DNA from 3 places in the Arthrobacter sp. 01T414 genome. Region 1 is predicted to be linked to each of the others. Evidence: riboswitches for the same ligand, from Rfam matches in the RefSeq annotation. Region 1 holds a riboswitch; each other region holds the start of a gene.
What was found. A riboswitch is a leader RNA that binds a small molecule or an ion and turns the genes downstream of it on or off. The one in region 1 is predicted to bind S-adenosylmethionine.
Positions count from the first base shown of each region.

Region 2: it holds a riboswitch for S-adenosylmethionine, as region 1 does, so the genes downstream of both, AC1DK9_RS04785 (aminotransferase class V-fold PLP-dependent enzyme) here and metX (homoserine O-acetyltransferase MetX) in region 1, are expected to answer to the same signal.
Region 3: it holds a riboswitch for S-adenosylmethionine, as region 1 does, so the genes downstream of both, AC1DK9_RS00315 (DUF1737 domain-containing protein) here and metX (homoserine O-acetyltransferase MetX) in region 1, are expected to answer to the same signal.

Region 1 covers NZ_JBFTQK010000003.1:93,616-98,704, forward strand. Annotated here, with positions in the region: gene AC1DK9_RS08965 (MFS transporter) at 1-465, opposite strand, end outside; gene metX (homoserine O-acetyltransferase MetX) at 637-1,794, opposite strand; SAM riboswitch class IV at 1,806-1,921, opposite strand; gene AC1DK9_RS08975 (bifunctional o-acetylhomoserine/o-acetylserine sulfhydrylase) at 1,981-3,297, opposite strand; SAM riboswitch class IV at 3,360-3,475, opposite strand; gene AC1DK9_RS08980 (VOC family protein) at 3,696-4,334, shown strand; gene AC1DK9_RS08985 (isopenicillin N synthase family dioxygenase) at 4,431-5,089, opposite strand, start outside.
Region 2 covers NZ_JBFTQK010000001.1:1,016,782-1,029,752, reverse strand. Annotated here, with positions in the region: gene aroA (3-phosphoshikimate 1-carboxyvinyltransferase) at 1-283, shown strand, start outside; gene rsgA (ribosome small subunit-dependent GTPase A) at 267-1,382, shown strand; gene hisN (histidinol-phosphatase) at 1,452-2,264, shown strand; SAM riboswitch class IV at 2,354-2,467, shown strand; gene AC1DK9_RS04785 (aminotransferase class V-fold PLP-dependent enzyme) at 2,502-3,923, shown strand; gene AC1DK9_RS04780 (class I SAM-dependent methyltransferase) at 3,995-4,753, shown strand; gene AC1DK9_RS04775 (Nramp family divalent metal transporter) at 4,852-6,144, shown strand; gene AC1DK9_RS04770 (metal-dependent transcriptional regulator) at 6,155-6,865, shown strand; gene AC1DK9_RS04765 (MFS transporter) at 6,862-8,280, opposite strand; gene AC1DK9_RS04760 (hypothetical protein) at 8,391-8,762, shown strand; gene AC1DK9_RS04755 (hypothetical protein) at 8,813-8,947, shown strand; RNA gene ssrA (transfer-messenger RNA) at 9,055-9,423, opposite strand; gene smpB (SsrA-binding protein SmpB) at 9,528-9,998, opposite strand; gene AC1DK9_RS04740 (peptidoglycan DD-metalloendopeptidase family protein) at 10,038-11,444, opposite strand; gene ftsX (permease-like cell division protein FtsX) at 11,470-12,384, opposite strand; gene ftsE (cell division ATP-binding protein FtsE) at 12,381-12,971, opposite strand, start outside.
Region 3 covers NZ_JBFTQK010000001.1:75,516-88,486, forward strand. Annotated here, with positions in the region: gene AC1DK9_RS00300 (glutamate--cysteine ligase 2) at 66-1,313, shown strand; gene AC1DK9_RS00305 (O-succinylhomoserine sulfhydrylase) at 1,310-2,518, opposite strand; gene AC1DK9_RS00310 (rhodanese-like domain-containing protein) at 2,515-2,952, opposite strand; gene AC1DK9_RS00315 (DUF1737 domain-containing protein) at 2,949-3,266, opposite strand; SAM riboswitch class IV at 3,281-3,395, opposite strand; gene AC1DK9_RS00320 (hypothetical protein) at 3,576-4,337, shown strand; gene AC1DK9_RS00325 (aminodeoxychorismate lyase) at 4,346-5,323, opposite strand; gene cls (cardiolipin synthase) at 5,417-6,892, shown strand; gene pabB (aminodeoxychorismate synthase component I) at 6,934-8,997, opposite strand; gene AC1DK9_RS00340 (low molecular weight protein-tyrosine-phosphatase) at 8,994-9,578, opposite strand; gene AC1DK9_RS00345 (DUF4386 family protein) at 9,782-10,552, shown strand; gene AC1DK9_RS00350 (S1C family serine protease) at 10,549-11,601, shown strand; gene AC1DK9_RS00355 (LysE family transporter) at 11,670-12,293, opposite strand; gene AC1DK9_RS00360 (dihydrofolate reductase family protein) at 12,371-12,922, opposite strand.

The sequences.
Region 1 (5,089 bases):
GTGCTCGGCAACGAGGAGCACGGCGCCGCCCCATTCGCCGCCGACGGCGAAGCCCTGGGCGAAGCGCAGGAAGACCAGCAGGGCCGGCGCCCAGTAGCCGATCTGCTGGAAGCTCGGGAGGCAGCCCATCAGGAAGGTCGAGACGCCGACCAGGATGATGCTGAGCTGCAGCAGCTGCTTGCGGCCGAACTTGTCACCGAAGTGGCCGAAGACAATGCCACCGATGGGGCGGGCCACGAAGCCCACTGCGTAGGTCAGGAACGCAGCAAGAATGCCGTCCAGTTCCGTGCCCGAGTTGGGGAAGAACATCTTGCCAAAGACCAGGGTGGCGGCGGAGGCGTAGAGGAAGAACTCGTACCACTCCACCACCGTGCCGGCCATGGAGGCCGTTACTACCTTCTTCAGCCCGGACGTCTTGACGTCCGGCTCCTCTGCGCGCCTTACGGCGGCGTTTTCCGTGCTCATGCGAACTCCTTCGGTGTCCCCTTCGACACCCCGTGGATTATTAGGCTGACTGTGCGTGTGTGAGTTGGAACACACGGCGTCATTCTCCACGAGTATGGACGTCGTTCACGGCAGGCTCAACGACTAATAGCGCAGAGGGTGTCTGCAAAAATGCACACCCGGCGGCCGCTGCTAGGCGAAGAAGTCACCCCGGAGCTGCCCGCTGAGCTGGCCGATTTCGGTCAGGAAGCCGTCGTGGCCGATCGGGGCCTCGATGAGATGCACCGGAACCTCCCCCGGCAGGGCTCGTGCGAGTTCTTGGGACTGGGCGGGAAAATACAAGCGGTCCGAGTCTACGGCCGCCACGAAGAACTCGGCGGTCGCGAGGGAAACGGCTTGCTCCAAGCTCCCCCGGCCGCGGCTGACGTCGTGGCTCATCAGCGCCTCGGTGATGGCGATGTAGCTGTTGGCGTCAAACCGCCGCACCAGCTTGTTACCCTGGTGGTCCAGGTAGCTCTCGACCTGGTAGCGGCCCCGGCCGGCCAGCGACCCTGCTTCCAGCGGGGCCTCGGCCGCCTGGGCGTTCCGTCCGAAGCGGCCGTCCAGTTCCGCGGCGGAGCGGTAGGTGATGTGGGCGATCCGGCGCGCCAGGGCGAGGCCGGCTTCCGGCTCCGGGCCGCCGTAGTAGTCGCCGCCCTTGAAGTTCGGGTCCTGGCGGATCGCCAGTGTCTGGGCCTGGGCAAACGCGATCTGTTCGGCGGTGCTACTGGCGCCGATGGAGATCACGGCACAGCGCCGGACCCGCTCCGGGTAACTGACGGCCCACTCCAGCGCCCGGGCTCCGCCCAGCGAACCCCCCAGCACGGCGTACCAGCTGGGGATTCCCAATGCATCGGCCAGTCGGGCTTCGGCGGCGGTGCTGTCCCGGAGGGTGACCAGCGGGAAGCGTGAGCCCCAGGGCCGTCCGTCCGGAGCCGGGGTCGACGGCCCGGTGGACCCGTAGCAGCCGCCGAGGATGTTGATGGACACCACAAAGTACTTCTCGGTGTCCACCGGGGCGCCTGGACCGGCGAGCTGTTCCCACCAGCCCGGCTCCTCGCCGGCACCGCGGGTGACGTGGGTGTCACCGGTCAGGGCGTGCTCGATCAGCACCGCGTTGGAGGCATCGGCGTTGAGGGTCCCCCAGGTTTCGTAGGCGAGGGTGACCTCCGGCAGGACGGCGCCGGACTCAAGGGACAGGGAGCCGACCGGGAGGCACTGCACCGTCCCGTCGGGAACGGCCGCCGTCGTGCGTTCGGCGCCGGAGGTATTGTTTTCGGGTACACCCATGCGGGTGACAGCAATCGTCATGTGAGGACCTAACTTCGCGCTTGCCCGCCGTCAGCTGACCGGCAGGCCAGGTCTTCACCCGGGGCACCCCGCCGCAAAAGGAGGGTTGCCGGCCAGCAAGCCGGGGCTGTCACTGGCACTCATGACCTGGCTCGATTCTACGAAACACGGCGGCGCAAGCGCGAAGATTGTGACGGCTGTGTGACCTCAGCCGTTCTTGGCCGCCCGGAAGCCTGCGTCGAGGTCCGCGATGATGTCGTCGATGTGCTCGAGCCCCACCGACAGCCGGACCAGGCCGGGGTGTACGCCGGCTACCGCCTGCTGTTCCGGCGAAAGCTGGCCGTGGGTAGTCGACGCCGGGTGGATCACCAGCGAGCGCACGTCACCGATGTTCGCCACATGGGAGTGCAGCTCAAGGGCGTCAACGAAACGCTTGCCGGCTTCCGCTCCCCCGGCCAGGTTGAAGGAGACGACGGCGCCGGTGCCTTTCGGGCCGTACTTGCGGCCGCGCTCGTACCAGGGGCTGGACGGCAACCCGGCGTAGGCGACGGACTCGACGTCGTCCCTGGCCTCGAGCCATTCGGCCACGCGCTGGGCATTGGCGACATGCCGCTCCACCCGCAGGCTCAGCGTCTCGATGCCCTGGGCGATGAGGAAGGCGTTGAACGGGGAGACGGCCGAGCCGAGGTCGCGCAGCAGCTGGACCCGTGCCTTGAGGATGAAGGAAAGATTCGCGCCCAGCGCCCCGTCCGACCCCAGGTCCCGGGCGTAGACCAGTCCGTTGTAGCTGGGATCCGGGGTATTGAAGCCGGGGAAGCGCTCCGGGTCCTTGCCGAAGTCGAAGTTCCCGGAGTCGACGATCACGCCGGCGATCGCGGCACCGTGGCCGCCGAGGTACTTGGTGGCCGAGTGGACCACGATGTCAGCGCCCCACTCGAGCGGCCGGATCAGGTAGGGGGTGGAGAGGGTATTGTCCACGATCAGCGGCACCCCGGCCCGGTGGGCCACATCCGCGACGCCTTCGATGTCCAGCACGTCCTGGCGGGGGTTGGATACCACCTCGCCAAAGAACAGCTTGGTGTTCGGCTGAACGGCCTCACGCCACTGTTTCAGGTTGTCCGGGTCTTCCACGAACGTCACGGAGATGCCGAACTTCTTCAAGGTGTGGGCCAGCAAATTGTAGGTCCCGCCGTAGAGGCTGGGGCTGGCCACGACGTGGTCCCCGGCTTCGGCGATGTTGAGGATCGCGAAGGTTTCCGCGGCCTGGCCGGAACTTAGCAGGAGGGCCCCGAGGCCGCCTTCGAGGCTCGCGATCCGCTGTTCCACCGCATCCTGGGTGGGATTGCCGATCCGCGTGTAGATGGGGGCCAGTTCGGCGAGCGCGAAGCGGTTGGCGGCGCTTTCGGCGCTGGGAAAGACGAACGACGTCGTCTGGTAGATCGGCAGCGACCTCGCGCCGGTGGCGGAGTCCGGCTCCTGGCCGGCGTGGATCTGGCGGGTTTCAAAGGACCAGGCGTTAGACATTTGGTGTGCTCCTAGGACTGGGCACAGGCCGCACCGGGCCCCGTGGGACCGGAACGGCTCAGGCGCCGCGCTTGCCGCCCGGCGGACGCCGGAGGGCCAGGTCTTCACCCGGGGCACCCCACCGCGCAAGGAGGGTTGCCGGCCAGCAAGCCGGGGCTTGGTGCTGGCACTCATGACCTGGCTTCAGTCTAGGAAGCAGCCCCGGCGGCCGAATAGCTTTGTGACAAAGATGAAGGACCGTTGCACCGGCACCCCGGACGCCACCCCTGAAGGAGAGCCCGCCGGAAAGCGCGCCCGGGCGGCCGGCTGATCCGCCCGATCGCCGCGGAAAATGACATCCCACCACGGTTAGGGCACCCTAAGCTGAGAGCTCCATCACAAAGTGCCAAGATGATGGCATGCGCATGGATCACGTCTCTTACGCCTGTGAACAGGATGGCCTGGCTGCCACCACCGAACGTATTGCGACCGCCCTCGGAGTCGAAGCCGTCAAGGGCGGAGTACACCCCCGATTCGGGACCCGCAACATGATCATCCCGCTCGCCGGGCACAAATACCTCGAGGTCGTGGAGGTCCTGGACCACCCCGCCTCGGACAAGGCACCGTTCGGGCAGGCAGTCCGCGCCCGCTCGGCAGCCGGCGGCGGTTGGATGGGCTGGTGCGTCGAGGTCGACGACCTGGCGCCCTTCGAGGAGCGGCTGGGCCGCTCGGCCGTCAATGGCAACCGCAAGTTCCCGGACGGTCGCGAACTGGTCTGGAAGCAGATCGGCATCCTGGGCCTGATCGCGGATCCGCAGGTCCCCTACATGCTGAAGTGGGAAGGCGACCCCGAGCTGCACCCGTCCAACGCCTACGCAAGCAGCGTGAAGATGTCTGCCCTCACGATCGCGGGCTCGGCCGAGCGTGTGACCGAGTGGCTGGGCGAACCCGTCGAGAGGCCGCTGGAGGATGTGGACGTGCACTGGCTGGCCCCGCACGGGACGCCGGGAATCATGTCCGTCACCTTCGAAACCGATTCCGGAGCCGTCACCATCTGACGCGTCTTCCCCGAAAAACTTCGGCCGCCAGCAGCGGGTGCCAATGATGCCACCCACCGCTGGCGGCCGAATTCGCTTCTGGGCCGGCCAGGCCGGTCAGTGCTTGAGCAGGTCCGGGTGGTGGACCTCGACGACGTTGGGGTGCGCCCGGAGCCGGTAGCGCAGGGCGTTGTCGCCGTAGGTCTCCAGGATCGGGCTGTTCGTGGGGTCCACCGAAAGGCCGCGGGCCTTGGCCTGGAACTCCGGGCTGACCGCGAGGCGCGGCATGGTGGCATCCAGCGCCGGGTTGTAGAAGAACGGCAGCGAGATTCTGTCGGTGCCGCGGAGGGGCGAGATCACCCGGTGCAGGGTGGCCTTGAGGTATCCGTTGGTCGCCAGTTCGAGCATCTCGCCGATGTTGACGACGAAGGTTCCGGGCACTTGGGGCGCGTCGATCCACTGGCCCTGGTACTCGACCTGGAGGCCGCCCTTGCCGGGTTCCACGAGGAGGAGCGTCAGCACCCCGCCGTCGCGGTGGGACCCCACGCCCTGCTTGGGTTCCGGATCGGACTCCCCCGGGTACCGCACGATCTTCAGCAGCGGGAAGGCCCGGGCGGCAAACGCCGCGTCGAAGGTATCTTCAGGGGCACCGAGGGACAGGGCCAACGCCCTCAGGAGGTCCAAGGAGATGGCGCTGAGGCGCTCGGTCCATTCGGTGACGATCTCCCGCATCTCGGGCAGGTCTTCCGGCCACAGGTTGGGACCCTCCAGCCGCC
Region 2 (12,971 bases), on a different contig from region 1:
CGCCCTCGTTGCGGAAATCAACCGCCTCGGCGGCGACGCGGAAGAAACCGAGGACGGACTCATCATCCGGCCGGCGACGCTGCACGGCGGCGTCGTGCACAGCTACGCCGACCACCGGATGGCCACCGCCGGTGCCATCCTGGGACTCGCCGTCCCCGGGGTCCAGGTCGAAGACATCGACACCACAGCCAAGACAATGCCCGGTTTCCCGCAATTGTGGACGGCCATGCTCGGCCAGACAGGCACCCCAGACAAGGACGCCGCCGGTGGCACGCAGCACTGATTCCTGGGACGAATCCGACGTCAGGATCCGCCCCAACAAAAAGGGCTCCCGCCCCCGCACCAAGGACAGGCCCAGCTACGACGACGCCGTCACCGGCCGGATCGTCACCGTGGACCGGGGCCGTTACACCGCCGTCGTCGGTGAGGGCACAGCCGACGAACGCAAGATCATCGCGGCCCGGGCCCGGGAGCTGCGACGCAATCCCGTGGTTGCCGGGGACTTCGTCTCCCTCGTCGGGGACGTCAGCGGCGAACCCGACACCTTGGCCAGGCTGGTCAAGATCCAGGACCGCCGGACGCTGTTGCGCCGCAGCGCGGACGACACGGACCCGATCGAGCGCGCCGTCGTCGCCAACGCCGACCAGCTCGTCGTCGTCGTAGCCGCGGCAAACCCGGAACCGCGCACCGGTTTCATCGACCGCGCCCTCGTGGCCGCCTATGACGCCGGCATCGATCCCCTGCTGCTGGTCACCAAGGCCGACGTCAAGGATCCCGCCGAGCTGCTGGCCAACTACCAGCACCTCGACTTCCCGGTCATCATCTCCAAGACGGCGGATTCGGCCGCCTCAGGCATCGACGCCCGCTCCGACGACGGACTGTCCGCCCGGTTGGACAAGGCCGCGGTCTCGCAGCTGCGAGAGCACCTCGACGGGAAAGTAACCGTCATGCTGGGCCACTCCGGCGTCGGCAAATCCACCATGGTGAACGCCCTCACCGGGGCCGAACGGGCCACGGGCGGCGTCAACGCCGTCACCGGCCGGGGCCGCCACACCTCCTCCTCGGCGCTGGCGTTGAAGGTCAGCGATGCCCCGGCCGGCAGCTGGATCATCGACACTCCCGGCATCCGATCCTTCGGCCTGGCCCATGTGGACCCGGACCGGATCCTGCGCTCCTTCCCGGACCTGGCACCGGGCACCGACGACTGCGAACGAGGCTGCAAGCACGACGCCACCGCCGTGAACTGCGGAGTGGACGCGTGGGTGCAGGGCGGCCACGCGGGCCCGTCGGGACCGGCCCGCCTTGCCTCCCTGCGCCGGTTGCTCGGCACGGATCCGCGGATGGAAGCGCAGGAAACCAAGGAACTCGGCAGCGTCTCCTAGCAGCGCCCACTAGGCAGGCTGCGACGTGGCCTCCCCGTCCTCGGGGCGTTTTGACGGTAGTTTGGAAGCATGAGCCAACCAGCTTCGAGCTACAACGATGACCTGCGCCTTGCCCATGTACTGGCAGATTCCGTAGATTCCCAGACCATGAGCCGCTTCAAGGCGCTCGACCTTCGGATCGAGACGAAGCCGGACCTCACCCCCGTCACCGACGCGGACAAGTCCGCCGAGGAAGCCATCCGCGGCCAGCTTTCCCGCTCCCGCCCGCGCGACGCCGTCCTCGGCGAAGAGTTCGGCAGCTCCGGCCACGGCTCGCGGCGGTGGATCATCGACCCGATCGACGGCACCAAGAACTTCGTCCGCGGCGTCCCCGTCTGGGCCACCCTGATCGCCCTTGTGGACGAAGGAGAACCCGTGGTCGGCGTCGTCAGCGCCCCCGCCCTGGGCAAGCGCTGGTGGGCCGCTAAAGGCGCCGGCGCGTACATGGGCCGCTCACTGGCCGCCGCCACCCGGCTGAAGGTCTCCAACGTCTCGCGGCTCGAGGATGCGTCCCTCTCCTACTCCAGCCTCGGCGGCTGGAAGCAGCGCGGAAACCTCGACGAGTTCCTCGGCCTTACCGAAGAGGTATGGCGCACCCGCGCCTACGGCGACTTCTGGTCCTACTGCCTCGTGGCCGAGGGCGCCGTCGACATCGCCTGCGAGCCGGAGCTCAACCTCTACGACATGGCCGCGCTCGTCCCGATTGTGACGGAGGCCGGGGGCCGCTTCACCTCGCTCGACGGCGAGGACGGACCCTTCGGCGGCAACGCCCTGGCCACCAACTCGATCCTGCACTCGGAAGTCCTGAAGCGCCTCAACCCCGGCCTCGACGACCTGCTCTAGTGTGGCGCGCCAACGGCAGTCCGTAACACTGCGCTTCACATTCCGGCCTGCCTTTTCGGCGCGGCCGGCCATGTCCTAGGCTCGAAGCAGGTCACGAGTGCCAGCGCTAAACCCCGGTTTGCTGGCCGGCAACCCTCCATTCGCGGCGGGGTGCCCCGGGTGACGACCTGGCCGGTCCGGAGCGGACCCGGCAAGCGCGGATCCCCTGTGAGCGGGGTCCTTTTCGAGCGAGGTCCCATGACGACTGCCACCATCCCCAGCCACAGCACCTCCCCCGCCGCCGTTGGCGACGCACGTATCGACGCCGCCCGCCAGCCGCTGTCCGCGGTGTCCGGCGCTGAAATCCAGGCCCCACTGATCCAGGGCGGCCAGGTCCGCTACGCCAACCTGGACTACGGAGCCTCGGCCCCGGCACTGTCCGTGGTGTCCGCCTACCTGAACGAGATCCTGCCGTACTACGCCAGCGTGCACCGCGGCGCCGGGTACGCCTCCCAGCTGAGCACCTCAGTGTACGAAAACGCCCGGAACATCGTCCGCGACTTCGTCGGCGGCCGGCCGGACGACTCCGTGATCTTCACCCGGAACACCACCGACTCGCTGAACCTGCTGGCCGGCTGTTTGCCGGCCGACGGCGGCCGGCACACCGGCGAGGTGCTCTACCTGGACATCGAGCATCACGCCAACCTGTTGCCCTGGCAGAACGTCCCGCACCGCAGCGTCGTGGCGGCCCCCACCCTGCGCGGCACCGTGGAGCGGCTGCGGGCGGAACTCGCCCTTGGCGGCGTCAACCTGCTCGCCGTGACCGGCGCCTCCAACGTCACCGGCGAAATCCTGCCGATCCGCGAGCTGGCCGCCCTGGCGCACGAATTCGGTGCCCGGATTGCCGTCGACGCGGCCCAGCTCGCCCCGCACCGCCGCATCGACATCGCCGCGGACGACGTCGACTACCTCGCCTTCTCCGGCCACAAGCTCTACGCCCCGTTCGGCGCCGGCGTGCTGGTGGGACGGCCGGACTGGCTGGACGCCGGCACCCCGCATCTGGCCGGCGGCGGCGCCGTACGGGACGCACGGCTCGACTCCGTCAGCTGGACCACAGGCCCAGCCCGCCACGAGGGTGGCTCCCCCAATGTCCTGGGTGCGGCCGCGCTGGCCCGTGCCAGCCAGGTCATCGAGGCGCTCGACGAGCAGCAGTGGCACGCCCACGAGGACGCCATCCGCTCCTACCTGGTCGAGGGGCTGCAGCTGATCGACGGCGTGAGCGTCCACCACATCTTCGAGGACACCGCCCTGGCGACCGGCCCCGGGACGATCGGCGTCGTCAATTTCTCGGTGGCCGGTTACGACGCCGGACTGGTCGCGGCCTACCTGTCGGCCGAGCACGGCGTCGGACTGCGCGACGGGCGGTTTTGCGCGCACCCGCTGCTGAAGCGGCTGGGCCTGCCCGCCGGGTCGCTCCGCGCCAGCTTCGGCCTCGGGTCGCGGCTTGAGGATGCCGAGCGGCTGCTCGCCGGAATCCGGGAGCTGCGGCGGAACGGCCTCGGCTGGGACTATGTCGTGGACGCCGGACGGTGGGTGCCGGCCAACGACACCCGCAGCTACCCGCACTGGGCGCCCAACACGCCTGGCACTGCCGGCGCCGCCCCCTGCACCGCCGACTAAGGGCTCCGGGGTCCGGCCCCGTGCGGTAAATTCGGATGGTACTTACCAAAAGCTGCCGAAGGAGATCGCACGTGGCACGCGGCGGCCCCAAACTCCACCACCACCGGCGGCAGGAGCTCGGCCAGAGCTTCCAGGACGGCGGCGAGCACTACGACCGGGTCCGGCCTGGCTATCCGGCGGATTCGGCCGACTGGCTGATACCCGCAGGGGCCAGCGACGCCGCCGACCTGGGCGCGGGGACCGGCAAGTTCACGACCCTGCTGGTCGAGCGCGGGCTCCGGACCGTGGCCGTGGATCCGTCCCTCGACATGCTCGAGCAGCTGCGCCGGGCCCTGCCGGGCGTCACCGCCGTCGAGGGCACCGCCGAATACACGGGCCTGCCGGCGGAGGCCTTCGACCTGGTTACAGTGGCGCAGGCCTGGCATTGGTGCGATCCGCTGCTGGCCAGCACCGAAGCGGCACGGATCCTGCGCCCGCACGGTGTGCTTGGCCTGGTCTGGAACCAGTTGGATACCTCCGTGCCCTGGGTGCACCGGCTCTCCCGGATCATGCACGCCGGGGACGTCCACAAGCCCCACTTCAGGCCGCCGCTGGGTCCCGAATTCACCGGGCTGCAGAGCCACCTCACCCGCTGGGAGGATCCGGTGACCACCCGGGACATCATGGAACTGGCCAAGTCCCGGAGCTACTATCTACGGGCCGGCGAGGCTACCCGCGCCAAGGTGCTCGGCAACCTCGACTGGTACCTGCACGAACACCTCGCGCACGGCCCGGATGAGATGGTGGCGCTGCCCTACCTGACGCAAAGCTGGCGCGCCACCAAAGCCTGAGGTTTCCGCATTGCACCGTCGCCGCCGCGACGCCTATGATTTCGGTGTGCCTAACTTTTGCGTGTAGGCACTCAGGAACTTCTTGGGAGCCCGCAGTGCTGGAAACAACCGGACACGAACCCCAGCCCGCAGGGCACCCGCCTGCCCGCAGGATCCGGGGTAGCCGCCGGGCCCTCCTCGGTCTGCTCGGCCCCGCGTTCGTGGCCGCTATTGCCTACGTGGACCCCGGCAACGTCGCCGCGAACCTCACGGCCGGCGCCCAATACGGTTACCTGCTCGTCTGGGTGCTTGTTGCCGCCAACGTGATGGCCGTGCTGGTCCAGTACCAGTCCGCGAAGCTCGGCATCGTCACGGGCAAGAGCCTCCCGGAGATCCTCGGCGAGCGGCTCAGGCCCGCCTGGCGCCGTGCTTTCTGGGTGCAGGCCGAAATCGTGGCCGCGGCGACGGACCTGGCCGAAGTGGTGGGCGGCGCGGTGGCCCTGTATCTGCTCTTTGGCCTGCCCCTCCCCCTCGGCGCCGTCATTGTCGGCGGCATTTCGATGGCCCTGCTCGCGGTGCAGAGCCGGAACCAGCAGCGTCCGTTCGAGTTCGTCATCATGTTCCTGCTGGGCATCATCACCGTCGGGTTCCTGGCCGGGCTGTTCATCAGTCCGCCTGACCCGGGCGGCGTCGTAGCCGGCCTGGTTCCAGGATTCCAGGGCCCGGACACCGTGCTGCTGGCCGCGAGCATGCTCGGCGCCACCGTGATGCCGCACGCCATCTACGTCCACTCGGCGCTCTCCCGTGACCGGCACCGGCCCAATCCCCATCTCCACGTCCCGCCGCACGCCATTGCCCGGCTGGTCAAGGCCACGCGCTGGGACGTCGTCGCGGCGCTGGCCGTCGCCGGCATCGTCAACATCGGAATGCTGCTGCTGGCCGCGTCCACGCTGGGCGGCGAAGGGGGAACGGACACGATCGAAGGCGCGCACGCCGCCATCACGGCCAACCTCGGTCCGGTGGTGGGCGTCGTCTTCGCCGTCGGCCTGCTCGCCTCCGGCCTGGCTTCCACCTCGGTGGGCTGCTACGCCGGCGGCACCATCATGCAGGGCCTGCTCAAGATCCGGATTCCGCTGATGACGCGCCGGGTACTCACCCTGGTTCCCGCCGTCGTGCTGCTGGCCGTCGGCTTCGACCCCACCTGGGGACTGGTGCTCAGCCAGGTGGTGCTCAGCTTCGGCATTCCCTTCGTACTGGTCCCTTTGGTGGTGCTGACCAGCAGCAAGACCCTGATGGGCCAGTTCGCGGACGGCCTGACCCTGCGCGTCGCCGCCGTGGTCAGCGTTGTCCTGGTGGTGGCGCTGAACCTGGTCCTGCTGTGGCTCACCTTCACCGGTGCCGCCGGACGGTAGGCTTGGGGCTGTGAAGACCAGTCCGCCCTCCTCCTCGATCGAGGACTACGTCAAGGTCATCTACTCCTTCACGGAGTGGCAGGACAAGCCCATCACCTCCACGCAGCTGGCCCAGCGCCTCGGCGTCGCGAACTCCTCGGTCTCCGAGATGGTCCGCAAGCTCAAGGACCAAGGCCTGGTGGACCACAAGCCGTACAGCGCCGTCACCCTGACCGCGGACGGCGTGCGGCTGGCCCTCTCCATGGTCCGGCGGCACCGGCTGATCGAGACCTTCCTGGTCCAGGAGCTTGGCTACCGCTGGGACGAGGTCCATGACGAGGCCGAACTGCTGGAACACGCCGTCTCCGACACCTTCATTGAGCGGATGTCCGCAAAGCTGGGCAACCCGGTCCGCGACCCGCACGGGGACCCCATTCCGGCAGCAGATGGTTCGGTCCTGATGCCGCCGGCGTACCGGATGAGCGAGCTCGACGACGGCCACACCGGCCGGATCACCCGGATCAGCGACGAGAACCCGGAACTGCTTCGCTACCTCGCTGCGGAGCAGATCGACCTGGACGCCGACGTCGAGGTGCTCGGCCGGAAGCCGTTCGGCGGCCCGCTCGTGGTCCGTATCGGCACGGGAGCGGCGCTGCGCGAAATCGACCTCGCCGACGAGGTGGCCTCCGCGCTATGGGTACACAGCGACGCCGCCCACTCCGGCTGCAGCGTCGCCCCCTAGTCCGCCCGGCCGCCCGCGTCCTGGCTCTGCCCCTGCTCCTGCCCCGGCGGCGGATTCCTGATCCCGACGGCGGACGCCAGGGCGCCCGCGATGAAGAGTCCCGCGGTGACCGCCGCTGTGCCGTGCAGGCCCGACGTCGTAATCACCGGCCCGGTGATGAGGCCGGCAAAGGCGATGGCCACCAGGCCCGCGATACGGGCGACCGCGTTGTTCACCGCCGATCCGATGCCGGCTTCCTCCGGATCCACGGCTCCCAGGATGGCCGAAGTCAGCGGCGCCACGGTCACGGCCAAACCGACGCCGAAGACCACCAACCCGGGGAAGACCTGCGCGAAATAATCCAGCGGCAGTCCGATGCCCATCAGCATGACGAAACCCGCCGCGCAGAGCAACGGCCCGGCGGTCATGAACCAGCGCGGGCCGAACCGGCCCGAGAGTGCCCCGATTTTGGCTGAAAGCAGGAGCAGGATCAGGGTGGACGGCAGCAGGGCGAAGCCGGCGGCCGTGGCGCCCAGGCCGGCGACCTGTTGCAGGAAGAGCCCCAGCACGAAGAAGCCGAGGTTCAGCGCGCCGTAGATAACGGTGGTGGCGATGTTGCCCCAGCCGAAATTCCGGATGGCGAAGAGCCGCAGCGGCATCATCGGCGCCGGGGTCCGCCGTTCGTGGAGCAGGAAGGCGGTGAGACCGGCGACGCCGAGCACCAGCGGCAGCCAGACCTGCGGGGCGCCCCAGCCAAGGGTCCCGCGTTCGATGAAGGCATAGACGATGCCGCCCAGTCCGATGATCGCCAGTACGGTTCCGGCGACGTCAATGGTGCTACCGGGCGCGCGCCCCAGGTCCATCTCCCGGAGCTTGCGCAGGGCCGGCCACACGGCAACCGCCGGAACTATGTTGAGGAAGAAAATGACCCGCCAGGTGAACACGTCCACGGAGATACCGCCAAGTACGGGGGCCGCCACGATGGCCCCGGACGTCCAGGCGGACCACTTGCCAATCGCTGCGGACTGGGCCGGGCCGCTGAACACGGTCACGATCAGGGCAAGCGAACTGGGCACCAGCAGGGCTCCGGCGACGCCCTGCAGCCCGCGGGCCACAATCAGCGACTCCCCGTTCCAGGCCAGGCCGCAGAGGATGGAGGTGGCGGTAAAGCCCGCGAGACCCCATTCCAGGACCCGCACCCGGCCAAATTGGTCCGAGAGCGATCCTGCCACGAGGATGAGTGCCCCCAGGGTCAGCAGGTAGGCGTCCACCACCCATTGCTGGACCACCAGGCCGCCGCCGAGCTCCCGGTTTATCGCCGGGAGGGCAAGGTTGACCACCGACCCATCCAGAAAAGCAATGAAGGACGCGATGATCGCCACGTACAGCACGCGCTTCTCAAGGCTGGACATGGCTGCGGCGGGAGTGCCGGACATGGCTGCTGCCTTCCTCACTGCCCGTTTGGGGGCGGGCGCCGGGTTTGGGATGAGCCTAGCACCGGCCGCTCGGCAGCTGTTGATGTGCCGGAATCCCGTAAAGTTGAAGGATGGTTACGAGACGTGAAGCTGCCCAGATCCTTGATATTCCGCTGGAAATGGCGCACCGCCACGGCATTCCGTCCCGCTTGTCCGACGCCGAACTGGATGAACTGCTGGACAGCCCTCCTGCGTGGCTGCTGCAGTCCCGGGCCAACCGGACGGGCAAACGCCCGGTTTGGGTGCAGCTGACCTGTGCCGTCTGCGGCTTCTCCGAAACCGCCCGGCCCAAGAAGTGGTGGCCGGAGTTCAGCTACATCTGCTGCGCGCACCACGCCCCGTACGAACTGCCCGCCCTGCACGCCGGGCTGGTCCGCAGCGAGTACGAGGGCGTCGGGAGCCGCTTCATCGGCATCGTGGACGTCGCGGTACCCGAGGCGTAGCCTTAAAAGCACGGGCTCATCCCGGGCCCCCACCTTTTAGGGAGCGCGAAATGCCTGATAAGTCGCCGCACCGGCACCTGACCAAGAAGCCGGTCAAAACCATCAAGGAAAAACGGGCCGAGAAGAAGGCCAAGCACATCGTGGACGAGCACACAGATCCGGTGGCCCACATCAAGAAGCGTTGATCGGCGCCCGGCGTCGGACGCAACGCAGTACCAGCACAACAAAAAGGCCGGAAGCTGATGCTTCCGGCCTTTTGCTACGGGGTGGAACTCCGTTGCCGGGGCTCCCTATGTGGAGATGGGGGGAATTGAACCCCCGTCCGATGTCGTGTTGTCAGGGCTTCTCCGGGCGCAGTTTGCGTCGGATTTTCTCGGCCCCAGCCATCCTGCAAACAGGTGGCTGATCCGGGCCCAGTCATCTAAGAGTCCCGTTCACCCCGATGACGGAGGTAAACAGCAGTGGCTATCTAAATGACGCCAGGATCCGGGGCAATAGCAACCTCGGGCTGACGGACTGTCTTACTGCTTAGGCAGCGAGAGCGAAGTCAGTGCGTTTTGATTCGGCACTTATTGGTTTGCAGACAGCGTTTACGAGATAATTCTGCATCCTCGGCCCGCTTCACCTGTCGCGACTAACATCGTCGAAACCGATCATCCCCGTATTTTTTTACCAAACCGGTCGGGATCTGCTCGATCCTTCCCGGACTACCAAGCATAACGCACCCCAGCGGGGATTCATTCCCGCCGGTTCCGGAACCGTCGGCTAGCGCCGGTTCCGCTCGCGCATGACGCGCAGGGCCTCGCGCTTGTCCTGCTGCTCACGCAGCGTCTGGCGCTTGTCGTATTCCTTCTTGCCGCGCGCGACGCCGATCTCGACCTTCGCACGGCCATCCACGAAATACAGCTGCAGCGGCACGATCGTAAAGCCGGACTCGCGGATCTTGTGCGAGATCTTGGTCAGCTCCTCGCGGTGCAGGAGCAGCTTGCGACGCCGCCGGGCGGCGTGGTTGGTCCAGCTCCCCTGGTGGTACTCGGGGATATGGATTCCCTCCATCCACAACTCGTCGTTGTAGAAGGTGCAGAAGCCATCCACCATTGAGGCGTGGCCCTCGCGGAGGGACTTGACTTCGGTGCCCATGAGCGCGATGCCCGCCTCATAGGTGTCCATGATGTGGTAGTCGTGCCGGGCCTTGCGGTTGGTGGCCACTACCTTCCGGCCACTTTCTTTAGGCACGGTGAAACTCCTTAGTCGATGGATCGGGTTAGTTCCAGTTTAGAGCAGGCCCATCGGGTCGACTGCCTGGCCATTGACCCACGTCTCGAAGTGCGAGTGGCAGCCGGTTGAGTTGCCGGTGGTCCCGGAGTAGGCGATCAGCTGCCCCTGGCTTACCTGCTGGCCTGCCGAGACCACCACGGAGGTGTTGTGGTAGAAGATCGTGGTCAGCGAGTTGCCCTGCACGACACCGTGGGAGATCTTCACGTGGTTGCCGCCGCCGTCGTTCCCCCACCCTGCGGAGAAGACAGTTCCGGCCGCCGGGGCGTAGACCGGGGTGCCGCAGGGGGCACCGAAGTCGATGCCGGTGTGCATGTAGCCGCCCTGGCCGTAAAAGTCGATAGTGCCCGGCGGCGTTGCGCGCCAGCCGAAGCCGGAGGTGATCGGAATACCGTTGAACGGGCTGCGCAGGCCGAAGGCCGAGACGGGTCCGGGAGGCGCCGGTACGTAAGGCGCGGGCGGTGGCGGAGCCTGGTTTCGGGCCCGGGCCGCGGCGGCGGCCGCGGCCGCCCGGGCTGCGGCGAGCCGGCGCTGTTCGGCTTCCCAGGCCTCGCGCAGCTTCCGGTCGCGTTCGACAATTTCGGCCGCGACGGCGTCCTGCCGGGCTTTCACCTTCGCGAGCTGGCCCTGGATGGCGGGTTTGGCGGCCTGCAGCTGGCGGTTGAGCCGGCTGGTGTCGGCGATCAGCTTGTCCACCGTCGCCTTCTTGGCTGCCGCCTCGTCGCGGGCTGCCTGCTCGCGGACCAGGGCCGCGTCGGCCTTGGACTTGAGGTCGGCGATTTCCGCCTCCACCGCCTGCAGGCGCGCCTGGGAGTTGACGTTCGTGGCGTTCTGCTGGGTCAGCTTGTCCATCGCGGAGTTCTGGCTTCGCAGCGCCTGGTCCGCCAGGTCGATGGTGTCGGTCAAGCTGCCATTGTTGGAGCCAAAGAAGAGCGAGAGGTTGGACGGCACGCCGCCGGACTTGTAGGCCTGGGTGGCGATCTGCCCGATCAACTTCCGGGTACTGGTGATCTTCTTCTGGTCATTCGCCAGCTGCTGGGTGATCTTGGCCTTATTCTGCTGGGCCAGGTCCACACGGGCGGCGAGGGCTTCGACTTCCTTGACGGCTCCGGCCACGCGGCCCTGGGCGTCAAGCAGCGCCTGCTGCGCGCCGGGCAGCTGGCCCTGGTAGATGACCAGGTCGCCTGCGGCCTTGGCGATGCGTGCGTCCACGAACTCCAGCGAATGCTGGACACGTTCGGCCTCAGCCCGGAGGGCCGCCTGCTGGTCCTCAAGGGTGTCGGCGAATGCCACCGGCGTCGAAGCACCCAGGTTGGCGGCAAGGACCAGCACCACCGCGGCGCTGATCAGTCGGCCGCGGCGGACTCCTTGGCGGGCCGGGTCCGTGCGTCGGGCCATCGGATTCATGAGCATTCCTCTTCGTTGCGCAAAGTTAGACCCTCAAGTAGCGGCGGAGGGTCAGGAGTGATGATGTCCCGGCCAGCAGGACGCCCAGGCCGACCAAGGCCGGAGCCAGGATCAGCGTCTGGGCCGGGGAAATGAAGGCGGTGTCCGGATACTGCTTTGACAGGAACTCGCCGAGGAAGAAGTGCGCCACGGCCCACAGCGTGCCGGAGGCGAGAGCCGCGCCGATCACTGCCGCAATGACGCCCTCCAGGATGAAGGGCAGCTGAATAACCGTCTTAGACGCTCCGACGAGACGCATGATTCCGGTCTCCCGGCGGCGGCTGAAGGCGGAGAGCCGGATGGTGGTGGCGATCAGCAAGATGGCGCAGACAATCATCACGCCGGCGACGCTGACCGCCACCAGCGAGGCGGCGTTCATCGCGGAAAACAGCCGTTCCAGGAGCTGGCGCTGATCGATGACCGACTCGACGCCGGGCTGCGAGGAGAAGTTCTCGCTGATGACCTCGTACTTTTCCGGGTGCTTCAGGTTGATCCGGAAGGACGCGGGAAGCTGGTCCGGGGTCACGGAGTCGACAATCGGCGAGTTGGAGAACTGCTCCTTGAAGTGCTTGTAGGCCTCGTCCTTCGATTCAAACTGGAAATCGTTGACATACTGGGCCACGGCCGGCGACTGCAGCAGCTTGCGCAGGTTCTGCTGCTGTTCCGGGGTCGCCGGGCCGGTGGCGCAGCCTGGCGACGTCGAACCGTCGCTGCAGAGGAAGACGGCGACCTGGACTTTGTCGTACCAGTAGCCCTTCATCTGGTTAATCTGCAGCTGCAGCATGCCGGCCGCACCGACAAAGGTCAGGGACACGAAGGTCACCAGGATGACGGAGACCACCATGGACAGGTTCCGGCGCAGGCCGCTGCCGATCTCGGCCAGGATAAAAGCGAGCCTCACAGCGTGCCCTCCCCTGCGCGCTGGGCCTCACCGTTGGCGGCGGCGAAGTCGGACGGTTCTCGGCCGCTCGCGTCCCGCAGCCGGCGGGACTGTCCCACGACCGGAATCATCGAGGTGTAAAGGGCTTTGGCCTCGTCACGGATAATGACGCCGTTGCGCAGTTCCACCACGCGCTTGCGCATTTCGTTGACAATGTCGTCGTCGTGGGTGGCCATGACGACGGTGGTGCCGTTCTGGTTGATCTTGTCGAGGACGCCCATGATGCCCATAGAGGTGGTCGGGTCGAGGTTTCCGGTCGGCTCGTCCGCCAGCAGGATGCCGGGACGGTTGACGACGGCGCGGGCGATCGCCACGCGCTGCTGCTCGCCGCCGGAGAGTTCGTGCGGCAAGCGGTTTTCCTTGCCTTCCAGGCCCACGGTCTTGAGGACTTCGGGCACGGTTTCGCGGATGACGCTGCGGCTCCGGCCAATGACCTGCATGGCGAAGGCTACGTTGGCGAACACGGTTTTCTGCGGCAGCAGGCGGAAGTCCTGGAAGACGACGCCGATCCCCCGGCGAAGCCGCGGCACCCGCCAGCTGGAAATCTT
Region 3 (12,971 bases), on a different contig from region 1:
CTCCGCCGGCGACCCCGCCGTTTGGGGGTAGCGCGCCGGGGCGGGTGCTGACGCACAATGGTTGCATGCGCACCTTTGGCGTGGAGGAGGAACTGCTGATCGTGGATCCCGTGACCGGGGTTCCGTTGGCACTGGCCGACGCACTGCTGCGCGGGCTGAAACCCGCCGCTGCTGCATCCGCAGCGGCCACGGCGGGCCAGTCCGCTTCCGCCGCCGGCCCCGCTGCTACCGCCGCCGATCCGGACCATGACGATCCGGGCTTCAGCTTTGAACTCAAGCTGGAGCAGATCGAGACCCAGACCGTGCCCAGCCAGGACCACGGCGCGCTGCTGCAGCAGATCCGGCAGTCCCGGGCCTTCGCGGGCCGGGTTGCCCGGATGCACGGGGCCCGGGTGGCTGCGCTGGCCACCTCGCCGCTGGAATCTGCCACCCACACGACGCCCAACCCGCGCTACGCCACCATGCAGAAGCGGTTCGGCCTCACCGTCCAGGAGCAGCTGACCTGCGGGTTCCACGTCCACACCTCCATCGAGTCCCCGGAAGAGGGCGTCGCCGTCCTGGACCGGATCCGGGACAAACTGGCGGTGTTGATCGCGCTCAGCGCCAACTCGCCGTTCTGGAACGGGACGGAGACCGGCTTCGAGAGCTACCGCACCCAGGCCTGGAACCGCTGGCCGGCCGCTGGGCCCTCCATGATCTTCGGAAGCCTTCCCGTGTACCGTCGGGTGGTTACGCGGCTGCTGGAGAGCGGGGTGCTGTTTGACGAAGGGATGATCTACTTCGATGCCCGGCTGGCCCGGCACCACCCCACGGTGGAGGTCCGGGTCGCGGATGTCTGCCTGCGGGCGGAGGACGCGGCGCTGATCGCCGTCCTGGTGCGGGCCCTGGTAGAGTCCGCCAGCCGGGAGTGGCGCGACGGCGTGGATCCCGTCCCCGTGCCGACCGTGCTGTTGAAGATGGCCGCGTGGCAGGCCAGCAACTGCGGGCTGCGCGGGAAACTCCTCGACTTCGGCAGCTTCCGGCCCGCTCCGGCCGGCGAGGTGGTCCATGCCCTTGTCGACTTCGTCGCCCCCGTCCTAGCGGAGCAGGGGGAGCTTGAGCTGGCGCGCCGCGGCGTGGACCGGGTGCTGGCCAACGGCACGGGCTCGCAGCTGCAGCGCCAGGCGCTCTGCGCACCGGGGCTGGACACGCCCACCGACGACGCCGGCCTGGCCGCCGTCGTCGCCCATGCCGTCCGCGTCACGATGCTCGGCGCGGACGACGAAGGAGCATCGGAGCAGGCCGCGCTGCTCTCGCCGGTGCGCCGGAGCTAGACCTGCTTGAGTGCCTGTCCGAGGTCGCGGATCAGGTCCTCGACGTCTTCCAGGCCCACCGACAGCCGCACCACCCCGTCGCTCAGCCCGATCGCGGCCCGGCCCTCCGGGCCCATGGCGCGGTGCGTCGTGGTGGCCGGATGGGTGATGAGGGACTTTGAGTCGCCGAGGTTGTTGGAAATGTCGATGATCCGCAGCGCGTCCAGCAGCGCGAAGGCAGCCTCCTTGGCCGAGCGGCCGGGCGAAGGCGAGAGCTCCAGCGTCAGCACAGTGCCGCCGGCCTTCATCTGCTTGGCGGCCAGTTCGTATTGCGGGTGGGACGGCAGCAGCGGGTACTTGACCCAGTTGACCGCGGGCTGGGCCTCCAGCCATTCGGCGAGCCGCAGCGCCGAGGCGGAGGAGTGGTTCACCCGCAGGGCCATCGTCTCCAGGCCCTTGCTCAGCACCCAGGCGTTGAAGGCGGACAGTGCCGGGCCGGTGTGGCGCATGAGCTGCTTGACCGGGCCCTCGATGAATTCGCGGGTACCCAGGATCGCGCCGCCGAGGACCCGGCCCTGGCCGTCGATGTGCTTCGTGCCGGAGTACACGATCACGTCCGCGCCGAGCTCCCCGCAGCGCTGCAGCAGGGGAGTGGCGAAGACGTTGTCCACCACCACGGTCGCACCGGCGGCGTGCGCCAGTTCGCTCACCGCGGCGATGTCCACAATTTCCTGCATGGGGTTCGACGGCGACTCAAAGAACACGGCCGTCGTCGGAACGGCCAGCGCGGACCGCCACTGCTCGAGGTCCGGGCCATCCACGAAGACTGTCTCCACGCCCCAGCGCGGCAGGATTTCGTTGAGGATGACGAAACAGGAGCCGAAGAGCGAGCGGGCCGCGACCACCCGGTCGCCGGCCCCCAGCAAGGCGCCGAGTGCGGTGAACACGGCGGACATGCCCGACGCGGTCGCAAAGCACGCCTCGGTCCCCTCCAGCAGCCGGAGCCTTTCCTGGAACGTTGCCACCGAGGGGTTGCCGTAGCGGGAGTAGACGAACCGCTCGTCCTCGCCGGTGAAGGCGCGCTCGGCTGCGGCGGCGGATTCGTAGACGAAGCCCGAGTTCAGGAAAATCGGCTCGGTGGTCTCCTGGAACCCGGTCCGGTCGAGTCCGCCGCGGACGGCCTGGGTGTCCGGGCTCCAGCCCTGGGCGTCGGGATTGAAGCTCACTTAGTGCTTTCCTGGTTGGTGGGCAGGCCGCGGTTCTTCCAGCCGTTCACGGTCCGGCTGCCCGTTGGTCCGGGTTCACCCTCGAAGCCCTCCAGGACGTTGTAGGCGGTGAAGCCGGCCGCCGTGGCGGCGTTGGCGGCGGCGACCGAGCGGGCGCCGGAACGGCACAGAAAGACGAGCTCGGTGCCCTTCGCCTGTTGCTTCAGTTGTTCGCGCAGTTGCCGCTGGAGTTGCTCCAGGAACTGCGGGTTGGCGGCTCCGCCGGCCAGGCTCCACTGGACGAACAGCGGATCCTGCCGCTTTTCGGTGGCGGCCGCGGTGGCCGGGACACCGATCTGCGCCCATTCCCCCTCGGTGCGGACGTCCACCAGGACGGCGCCCGCCTCCAGCTTGGCCCAGGCTTCCTGCGGGCTCAGGTCTCCGGCGTAGCTCATGCGTGGCCCTCGCCAGCGAACTCCGCCCCGTCCAGCTCGTCCACCGCGTTGGCGACCGCGGCGTCGGCGCTCGCGATCGCGGCCGGCAGCACGAGCGCCTGGGCCACGATCACGGTACTGCCGTTGAACGTCGCGGAGGGGCTCCCGTGCAGCACGTAGCCCTCCGCCAGGGCGGCGGAGACACGCTCACAGAAGCTGCGGTCGTCGGGTCCGGTGAACAGGCGGTAGGCCAGTTTTTCCTCGGCCGGCGCCCCGCCGGCGGGGGACTGGGCGGGGGCTGTGGCGGGCACGGCGGATGCGGATGCGTCGGGCATGACGGATCTCCTTACTTTCACGCTTGCAGCTCGAATGGTCGATATGCCGAGTATTCACCTGAGGCACCCCGCCGCGAAAGGGAGGGTTGCCGACCGGCAAGTCAGGGCTTGGCGCCGGGTCTCATTACTCATTCAAAAACGTAGCACTGACGACGCCGGCCGCCACGGCGGCGTCGTCATGTTAAGTCACGCTCCCGCTGGCATGGCACCTTTCCCGGAGCGGTCCAATGTCGTAGTGTCACCGTTGACGCGCCTCCGGGGAACTGCCGGCGCCCATCCGCGCTCTCACACAATGAATTGGGGATCCACATGTACCTGCGACGCCTCGCGCCGATCGCGCTTTTGATGTCTGCCGCCGTCGCCCTCGCCGGCTGCGGCGGTTCGACCGCCCCGGCCGGGACGTCCCCCGCCGGAACGCCGAGCGCGGCAGCGTCCGCCACCGAGTCGCCGAGCCCGACCCCGACTCCCGAGGCAAGGACGTACACCAGGACGGAGCTGGCTGGAATCGTCGCCGGCCTTCGGGACAGCCAGGACAAGCGGCTGACCGCAATCCCGGCGGCCGAGCTGGAGAAGGGTATCGCCTCGTCCAAGGAAATGATGTCCTCGGTGGTAATCACCCCGAAGGCCTGTGCCGCGGTGGCGGACAGCAACGCCCAGATCCCGGCGGGCAGCACCTACGCCGCCGGTGGGTCGCAGTCGGCCAAGATGCGCGCCGTCACGGCAGTGACCCTTGTGGCAGTCAAGGATCCGGCAGTCCTGGCCAAGAACCTCGAGAGTTCCGCCAAGGTCAGCAAGGAGTGCGCCGACTTCACCATCGAGGTCCAGGGCCAGAAGGTCACGAACAAGACCGTGCCCCTGGACGTGAAGACCAATGCGGACAAGACCTATTCGACACTGATGGTCCAGACGCTGCCGAACAAGGAGACCATCAGCACCTTGGTGGTCATGGGAGTCACCGGCGGGTTCTCGGCCACGGCTGTCGCCACCGGACCGGATGTCACCAAGACGTCCGCGGCCGAGCTGACCCGGCTGGTCAACGACGCCGTCAGCCTGAGCGGCGCCCGGGGCTAAGCCCCGCTCTACTCGATCGTGGCGAACAGTTCGTTGAGCTCGGACGTGAGCTGCCGCCGCAGTTCGGGGGTGRCGATCTCCTTGCCGTCGATGTGGTTCACCGGCGCGAGAAGCCGGATGCTGGAGATGAGCCAGACGGCGTCGGCGTCGTACAGGTCGTCCGGGACGAGCGGGCCGTAGCCCAGCTCCCACCCGGCGGCCTTGGCCGCGGTGAACAGGGCGCCCTGGGAAGTGCCGGGAAGGATTCCGCTGTCCAGCTGCGGGGTGATCAGCCGGCGCACGGTGCGGACTCCGCCCGCGCCGTCGTCGCTGGTCTCCAGGTGCGCCAGCAGCACGGTCGACGTCGGGCCCTCCAGGACCCGGCCGTCGGCGGAGGTGAAGATGACGTCGTCCGCGCCCTGGTGGTGGGCGTACCGGAGCGCCGCCATGTTGACCGCATAGGACAGGGTCTTGGCGCCCAGCAGCAGCCACGGGGCGCGCTCGCCCACCTCGCTGTCGTAGCCGCGGTCCAGCAGGAGGACGTCGATGCCGGTCTCCCGTTGCCGGCGGCCGGCCTCCGGGGGAGGTGAGGCCTGCACCCAGCACGTCGGCGTGGGGGCGCCCTCGACGCCGCGGCTGGCGAGCAGCTTCACCACGACCTCGTCGGCTTCGCCGTCGCCGCTGACGGATTGCCCGGCCGACTGGGCCGTCCCGCCGCGGTATTCGCTGACTGCGGTCTCGATCGCGCGGCGCCAGGCGTCCTCGCCGGGGATGTCCAGCTCCAGCGCGCGTGCCGAGCCCGCCAGCCGGCTCAGGTGTGCCTGCAACTTGCGCGGGCGCCCCCCGACCACCAGCAGCGACTCGAAAATGCCGTCCCCGCGGGTGGCGCCCTGATCGGTGGCCATCAGCTGGGGCTTGGACGAGTCGGCGACGCGGCCGTTCTCAAACGCGGGATCGAGGAACACCAGCACCGTTGCGCGGGCCGGATCAGAGGCGGGGGTAGTCATGCCTTCAGCTTAGTGCGGGAGTTGACGGGATAGGATTTGACGGTTACCCGTTCCGGAACTGTTCCGCGGGTCTGGAACTTGAGGGGTTCACCTGTGCTGTGGCCATTTTCGCTTGCGGATTCGCTTCCGTCCTGGGTGATCCTGATCCTGACCGTCGTCGATCTCGGCATCCGGGTCCTTGCCCTCGGCATCATTCCCGGAAACCGGCGTCCGACCACCGCCATGGCTTGGCTCCTGATCATCTTCTTCGTCCCGGCCGTGGGCCTGGTCCTATTCCTGCTCTTCGGTAATTTCCGGCTCTCCCGCAAGCGCCGTGCTCAGCAGGACGCGGTGAATACCCGGGTGCGGGCCGGCACGTCCGAGCTGGCCACGGTCGAAAGCCACTATGACGGCCCGGAATGGGTGTCCTCCGCCGCGGAGCTGAACAAGACCCTCGGCTCGCTGCCGATGGTGGACGGCAACCACGTGGAGCTCCTGCCCGGCTACCCGGACTCCATCAAGGCGATGGCGGCCGCCGTGCGCGAAGCCGAGTCTTTTATCAACGCCGAGTTCTACATCCTGAGTTCGGACCACGTCACGGACGACCTGCTCACGGCGATGGAAGAGGCCGCCGAGCGCGGCGTCGAGGTCCGCCTCCTGTTCGACCACCTGGGCACCCTGCGGATCAAGGGCTACAGCAAGCTCATCGCCCGGCTCAAGGCCAGCAAAATCCGCTGGCGGCCCATGCTCCCGCTGCGGCCGGTGCACGGCCAGTGGCGCCGCCCGGACCTTCGCAACCACCGCAAGATCATGGTGATCGACGGGGAAGTCGCCTTCACCGGTTCGCAGAACCTGATCGAGCCCTCCTACAACAACCCGCGGCACCGCAAGATCGGCCGGGAATGGGTCGAACTGATGGCCTGCCTGCGCGGGCCGATCGTCACCACCCTCAACGTGGTGTTCGCCACCGACTGGCTCAGCGAGACCGACGAATCCCTGGAACACCAGCTGGCGCACAGGCCGGAAGCGCACCCCGGCAACATCACCGCCCAGGTGGTGCCCAGCGGCCCCGGCTTCATCACCGAGAACAACCTGCGCCTGTTCAACACCCTGATCTACTCCGCGCAGCACAAGATCTCGATCTGCAGCCCGTACTTCGTCCCGGATGATTCGCTGCTGTATGCGGTGACGACGGCGGCGCAGCGCGGCGTGGATGTTGAGCTCTTCGTCTCGGAAAAGGGCGACCAGTTCCTTGTCCACCACGCCCAGCAGTCGTACTACGAGGCCCTGCTGGAGGCGGGGGTGCGGATCTACCTCTACAAGGCCCCGTTCGTGCTGCACGCCAAGCACTTCACGATCGACAACGAGGTCGCCGTGCTGGGCTCCAGCAACATGGACATGCGCTCCTTCTCGCTGAACCTTGAGGTCTCGGTGATGCTCCTGGGTGAGGACATTGTGCGGCGGATCAGCGCCGTCGAGGACACCTACCGGGGCATCTCGCGGGAACTCACGCTCGAGGACTGGATGAAGCGGCCCGTGGGCGTCAAGTACGTGGACAACGTCGCCCGGCTCACCTCCACCCTGCAGTAGGCCCCTGCAATAGCCCGGCCGCCGGTGCCCCGGCGTGCCGCCTAGCCCGGCGGGAACTCCGCGCCGAGGGCCGAGAGCACGCCGAAGGCCTTGGTCCGAATTTCCTCGTACTCTTCCTGCGGCGAGGAATCGGCGGTGATGGCGCCGCCGACGCCGAGGGTGAGGGTGCTGGCCTGGTCCGCCCCGCGGGACACCACCAGGGTCCGGATCGCCACCGCGAGATCGGTGGCGCCGCTGAGCGAGAAGTAGCCGATCGCCCCGGAGTAGACCCCCCGCGGCGCGCCCTCGAGCCGGTCCAGGATGGCCATGGTGCTGACCTTCGGGGCGCCGGTCATGGACCCGGCCGGAAAGCAGGCCGCCACGGCTTCGGCCCGCGGCATGCCCGGCCGGAGGCGAGCATCGATGGTGCTGACCATCTGGTGGACGGTGGCGTAGCTTTCGATCGCACACAGCCTGCTGACCGACACGGATCCGGGCACCGCGAAGTGGCTCAGGTCGTTGCGGAGCAGGTCCACGATCATGATGTTCTCGGCCCGGTCCTTCGGCGAAGATTCCAGCTCGCGGCGCAGCAGCTCGTCCCGGGCGGCGTCGGAGGCCCGGCTCCGGGTGCCCTTGATCGGTTCGGCCCGCATCGCCCCGTCGGCGTCTATCCGCAGGAAGCGTTCCGGCGAGGTGCTGGCCACGGTGACGTCGTCCAAGCGCAGGTAGCTCGCGAACGGTGCGGGGTTGCGCCGGCGCAGCGCCAGGTACGCCTGCCACGGTTCGAAATCCCCGGCGGCCGCGGTGGCCGTCAGCGCCGTCGTGAGGCAGACCTCGTAGCTGTTGCCCTCCGCGATCTCGTGTTGCGCCGCGCCGATCTTGGCCTTGTACGCAGCTTCGGTGTCGCGGGCGCTGAACGCCAGGGCGGTGCCGTTACCGGCGGCGGGACCGGTACTGGCCGGTTCCCGGTCCGCGGAAGCCGCCGCCACCGCCGCCCGCGCCGTGGCCAGCCAGTCCCCGGCATCGGGGGAGTCGAGGGCGAGCAGCCAGGCCGCACCCTCCCGGTGGTCCAGGACAACGGCGCGGCCGGCGAAGATCAGGCTGGCATCCGCGGAGCTGGCACCGACGTCGCTGCCGCCCGTCTCGCGCTTGAGCTCGTAGCCGAGGTAGCCGAGCCAGCCCAGGGTGAACTCGCACGGATAGCCCGCCGGACAGCGCACGACGTCGCGGCCCCAGACCCCGTCAAGCCAGCGGAAGAACCCTCCCTCGGTCTGCGCGGTGGCGTTGCCAACGCGCACCTCGGTCCGGCCGGAGCGGTGACGGGCCGACTGGCCGTAGCTGCCGCCGTCGTCCGCCAGGATGCTGAAACGGCTGCGTTCGGCGGCCTCCCCGCCCCAGCCCCGGCCGTCCTGGCCATCCGGGGGGAGTGAGGAATCCAGCCAGACCGCGTTGCGGGACCGGCCGTAGAGCGCCTCGAAGAGCCGGGCGGGGTGCGGCTCGGCGTCGATCCGTTCGGCCCGGAGCTGGAGTCCGCGGCTGGCCGACAGCTCGGGGAGCAGCACGGGCGCCAGGGCTGGTAGGTATTGGAGGGCCTGCAGCACCTCGGCCGGGGCGGCGCCGTCGGCGAGGTTGAGAACCCGCACATCGGCCCGGGAAGGAACGTCGTCGACGGCCAGCCACTCATCTTCCTGGCCGGCCCACTGCTCCCAGAAAGGCTCATAGCTCGCGCCATCGCGGGCAATCGCCCGGGCGCGGCGCTGCTCGTCGGAGGAATCGGCCCAGACCACGGCGTCGAGGAAGGCCGCGGCGGCCGCGGCGGCGGCGCCCACGCCCTCGACGAGGACGATTTCGGCCGGCTGCGTGAGGCGGGCCGCGCCGTCGTAGTGCCGTTCCCAGTCCCAGCTGACCCAGTGGGCCGGTTCGCCGCGGCGCAGCGGGGCAAGCACGGTGGCGGCATAGCGTTCAATGCCGGCAGCCAGCCCGTTCCAGCCGGGGTAGATGTCCTCCAGATGGAAGAGCGAGACCTTGTGGTGTTCCCGGAGGCGGGCCGCGAGTTCGATCGCCAGGGTGGTCTTCCCTGCGCCGGAGCGCCCGTCGATGGCGATGATGACGGGTGCGGGGCTCATGAACTAGAGCGTACCCGGTGCCCCGCGTCGTCCCGGTGCGGTTGGTCCGGGCTGGTCTCCACGCGCCCGCCGCTTTCCTGCAGTTGCGCCCTGACGTGCTCAAGGATGCCCGGGATGGCGGCGTGGATCAGCTCCCAGGTGTTGTCGAAGTCGGTGTGTCCGCCAAACCATGGGTCCTCAATGCCCTGGTCCAGGGGGTCCTTGCCGGCGACTGCGGGGTCGAAGCTGCGCAGCATCCGGATCTTCGCCAGCGAGGCGTGGTCCGGTGCAGCCTGGCGCAGCCAGCCGTAGTGGTCCACATCCAGGGCTAGGATCAGCTCACGTGAGTGGAACCACTCGCTGCGCCACTCGCGGGCGATGTGCCGCTCGGAGGAGATGCTGTGGGCTGCCAGTTTGCGGGCGGCCCGGGGATCGATCGGACGGCCTGCCTCGTAGGAGGTGATGCCGGCGGAGTCGATCTGGACGCCGGTCAATTGTGCGACGGCGGCGGCTTCTGCGAGCATCAGTTCGGCCATCGGGGACCGGCAGATGTTTCCGGTGCAGACCGTGATGATCCGGTACTGGCTCGACGTTGAGGTCATGACTAAGCATGGCGGATCCGGTGGCGTCTTGGCTAGCGGGGCGGCCGCGAATGTTACAGATGAGTCATTTCACTATACGTAATTTGACAAGTGTTGGGGCGGGCAGCAAGGGGCGGTCCTCCTGGCCCTGCGGGTTCTTCCGGCCACCCGGCGGGAGACTTTCGGCCCTGACGTGCCGGGGTGGCGCTGGCTAGCTTTGCACTATGGATGAGCGGCGAGTTTCCGGGCTGGCCCCAGGCGTGTCCCTCGGCGAAGAGCAGTGGCCTTGGCGGGGACTCTACCGGTCCGCCGGCATTGCCGCGATTTTCTTCGTGGCGCTGTTGCTCCTGGCCCTGGTTGTCGACTTCGTGTCCCCGCCGCCGGTGGATGGGGGCGCTGCAACCCTTGAGTTCATCGCGGCGAACAAGGAGCCCTACATTGCCGAGCAGATTCTTTGGATCCTGCCCGGCATTCTGCCGGTGATCGTGTTCCTGGCTCTCTTCGTAGCCTTGGCCCCGCTCGGCCGGAGTTCGGCGCTTGTCGCCACGGTCGTCGCAGGGCTGCCCTGGGCTCTCTTGCTCGCGGTGCCGGTGTCCAGCCGTGGTTCGCTCAGCCTCGTCTACCTCAGCGACCGCTACGTGGCGGCGCGATCGGCGGGTGAGCGGGGGGTCTTTGCCACTGCCGCAGAGGCCATTATTGCCGAAAACAACACTCCCACCATCGCCGGCCTGCTTTCGCCGGTGGGCATTTTTCTGGTCTCGGCGGTGATGCTCAAAGGGGTGATGCCCCGCGTCGTAGCCTGGCTCGGCCTGGCGACGGGAGCCCTTGGCGTCGTCAGCGAGGCCCTGCGGTTCGCGGCGCCCGAGTTCTACTGGGGCTACGGACTCCTGCTCTGGGCGTGGTTCATCGCCGTCGGCGTCAGCCTGCTGCGTCTGCAGCCGGGCTCCAGTGGCCGGGTCGGAAACGCGGCGCCGGCTTCCAAGCTGAGCCCGTGACGGATCGGGACTCCCCGGCCGCCCGTGCGCCGGCGCTGGGTGCGGACGGCGACGCGCCGTACGGTGCCCCGGCCGGGCCCGGGGCCGAGGCCGAGCCTGGAGCCGAGGCCGAGGCCGAGGCGGGTGCCGGTCCTGGTGAGCGTGAGCAGGTCCCGCCGCATCCTGCTCCGCGGGAAGAACCTGCCGCGCAGCCCCAAGGAAACGCCCCTGGTGGCCGGGCGAAGCAGTTCCCGCTCGGGTTCCTGCAGTTGCTGGGCATCATCCTGGCGGCCGCCCTCGCAGGTGCCGGTGCAGCCCTGCTGGTCGCCCGGTCCACCGGCTGGGGATCCGAGACCGTGGTCAAGCAGTACGTCGCCGGCGGCGGGTCCGGCCATCCTGCCGATATCAAGGGACTGTTGGCGGCCGCCCTGCCCGCCGTCGTCTCGGTGAAGGCCGCCACCACTCAGTCGAACCCCTTCCTGGATCCGGCCGGCGGCGGCCGGGTGACGGCCGAGGGGACAGGCATTGTGATTGGCGTGACGGGGGAGATCCTCACGAACGCCCATGTGGTCAGGGGGGAAGTCGGCGGCGCCTCGACCGTGACCGTGACCTTCCACGACTCGAGCACGCGCACCGCCCAAATCGTCGCCGTCGACAGCGCGCACGACGTGGCGCTGCTGAAGGTCTCCGGCGTGAGTAACCTGCCCGTGCTGGAGCTGGGCGACTCAGGGTCCGCGGCCCCCGGTGACTCAGTCGTTGCCATCGGCTACGCGCTGGGGCTGGAAGGCGGCCCCAGCGTCACCACAGGCATCATCTCGGCCACCGGGCGCACCGCCGCAGCCGAGGCTGGCTTCGGCAGGAATTCCCGGCTGACCAATCTGCTGCAGACCGATGCGCCGATCAGCTCGGGCGACTCGGGTGGGCCCCTGCTGGACGCCGCGGGCCGGGTGGTCGGCGTCAACACCATGGTGGCCACGTCCACCGCGCGGACCGCCGCGAACGGGATCGGCTTCGCCATCGCCGCTGACACGGTGCGGTCCCTGCTCCCGGCCCTGCGCGCAGGCGGCTAAGACCGACGTCGGGAGGTTAGGCCCGCAGTCGGCGCGAACGGACCCCGGCGGCCACCCCCGGCCGCCGGTTAGTGGATCACTGCCAGCAGCACGCCGACGGCCATGAACAGCACCCCGAAGGTCCGGTTGAGGATCCGCTGCCCGCGGGCGTCGTGGGTGAAGCGCTGGAAGCTCTTGGCGGCCGCCGCGAAGAAGAACCACATGACCAGGATGTCGATCACGATCACGGTGGCGGACAGCACCAGGTACTGGGGCAGCAGCGGCAGGTCAGGGCGGATGAACTGGGGCATGAAGGCGAGGAAGAAGACGATCGCCTTGGGATTGAGCAGGTTGACCCACAGGCCCCGCCGGAACATCGAGAGCGCGGGCTCGTTGCGCAGCGCCGCCGCCTTCTCCTGGTCCAGGTCGGGCTTGTGCCGGAACTGCTGGATGCCGAGGTAGACGAGGTAGGCGGCACCGGCGTAACGGATGATGTTGAAGGCCAGCGGCGAGCTGGCCACGAGCACGCCGACGCCGAGGGCCACGATCAGGATGTGCACCACCAGGGCGGCCTGCTGGCCAAGGATCCCCCAGATGGAGCGCCGGAAGCCGGAGTTGAGGGAGTTGCTCATCGTGTTGATGGCGCCCGCGCCCGGGGTGAAGCTGATCAGGACGCCGGCGCCGGCCAAGGCCAGCCAAAGGGAGAGTTGCACCTACCAAGTTTACGTTTCCCGCCGGGGCCCGCGGGCTCTAAGACGCGGCAGGCGGCCAGCCTGTCCTCGACCGCGGGTCAGCCCTGGCGGAGTCCGTAGCTGAGGATCATGTTGCCTTTGCTGGTCTGCTGGGAGGACTGCAACTCGAGCCGGGTCAGGGGATCGCCGTCATTAAAGAGCCGCCGGCCGCTGCCCGCGACCACCGGATGGACGATCAGCATCAGGCTGTCCACCAGGCCGGCGAACACCAGCTGGCGGACCAGCGAGATGCTGCTGAAGATTCCAATGTCGCCGCCCTCGCCCTTTTTCAGTTCCGCCACGAAGTCCTCCAGCGGGCCCTCGATCAGCCGGGAGTTCTGCCAGCCGAGGTCGCCGGTCAGGGTCCGGGACGCCACATATTTGGGCAGCGGATTGATGAAGCGGCCGAAATCGTCGTCCGACTTGGCGTTCGGCCAGTACTCCGCCCATTGCTGGTACCCGACGCGGCCCAGCAGCCCGGTGTCGATCCGGCCCATCATTTCGCCCATCCCGGCCCCCAGCTCCTCATCGAAGCTGTCGAACTGCCACAGGAAGGGGTCTTCCACCACCCCGTCCACGGAACTGAACAGGCCGGCCGTCACTTTGCGCATGGTTTCTCCTCGCTGCGGGGTCTTTGAGTGCACCCTAGCGGGAGTTTGG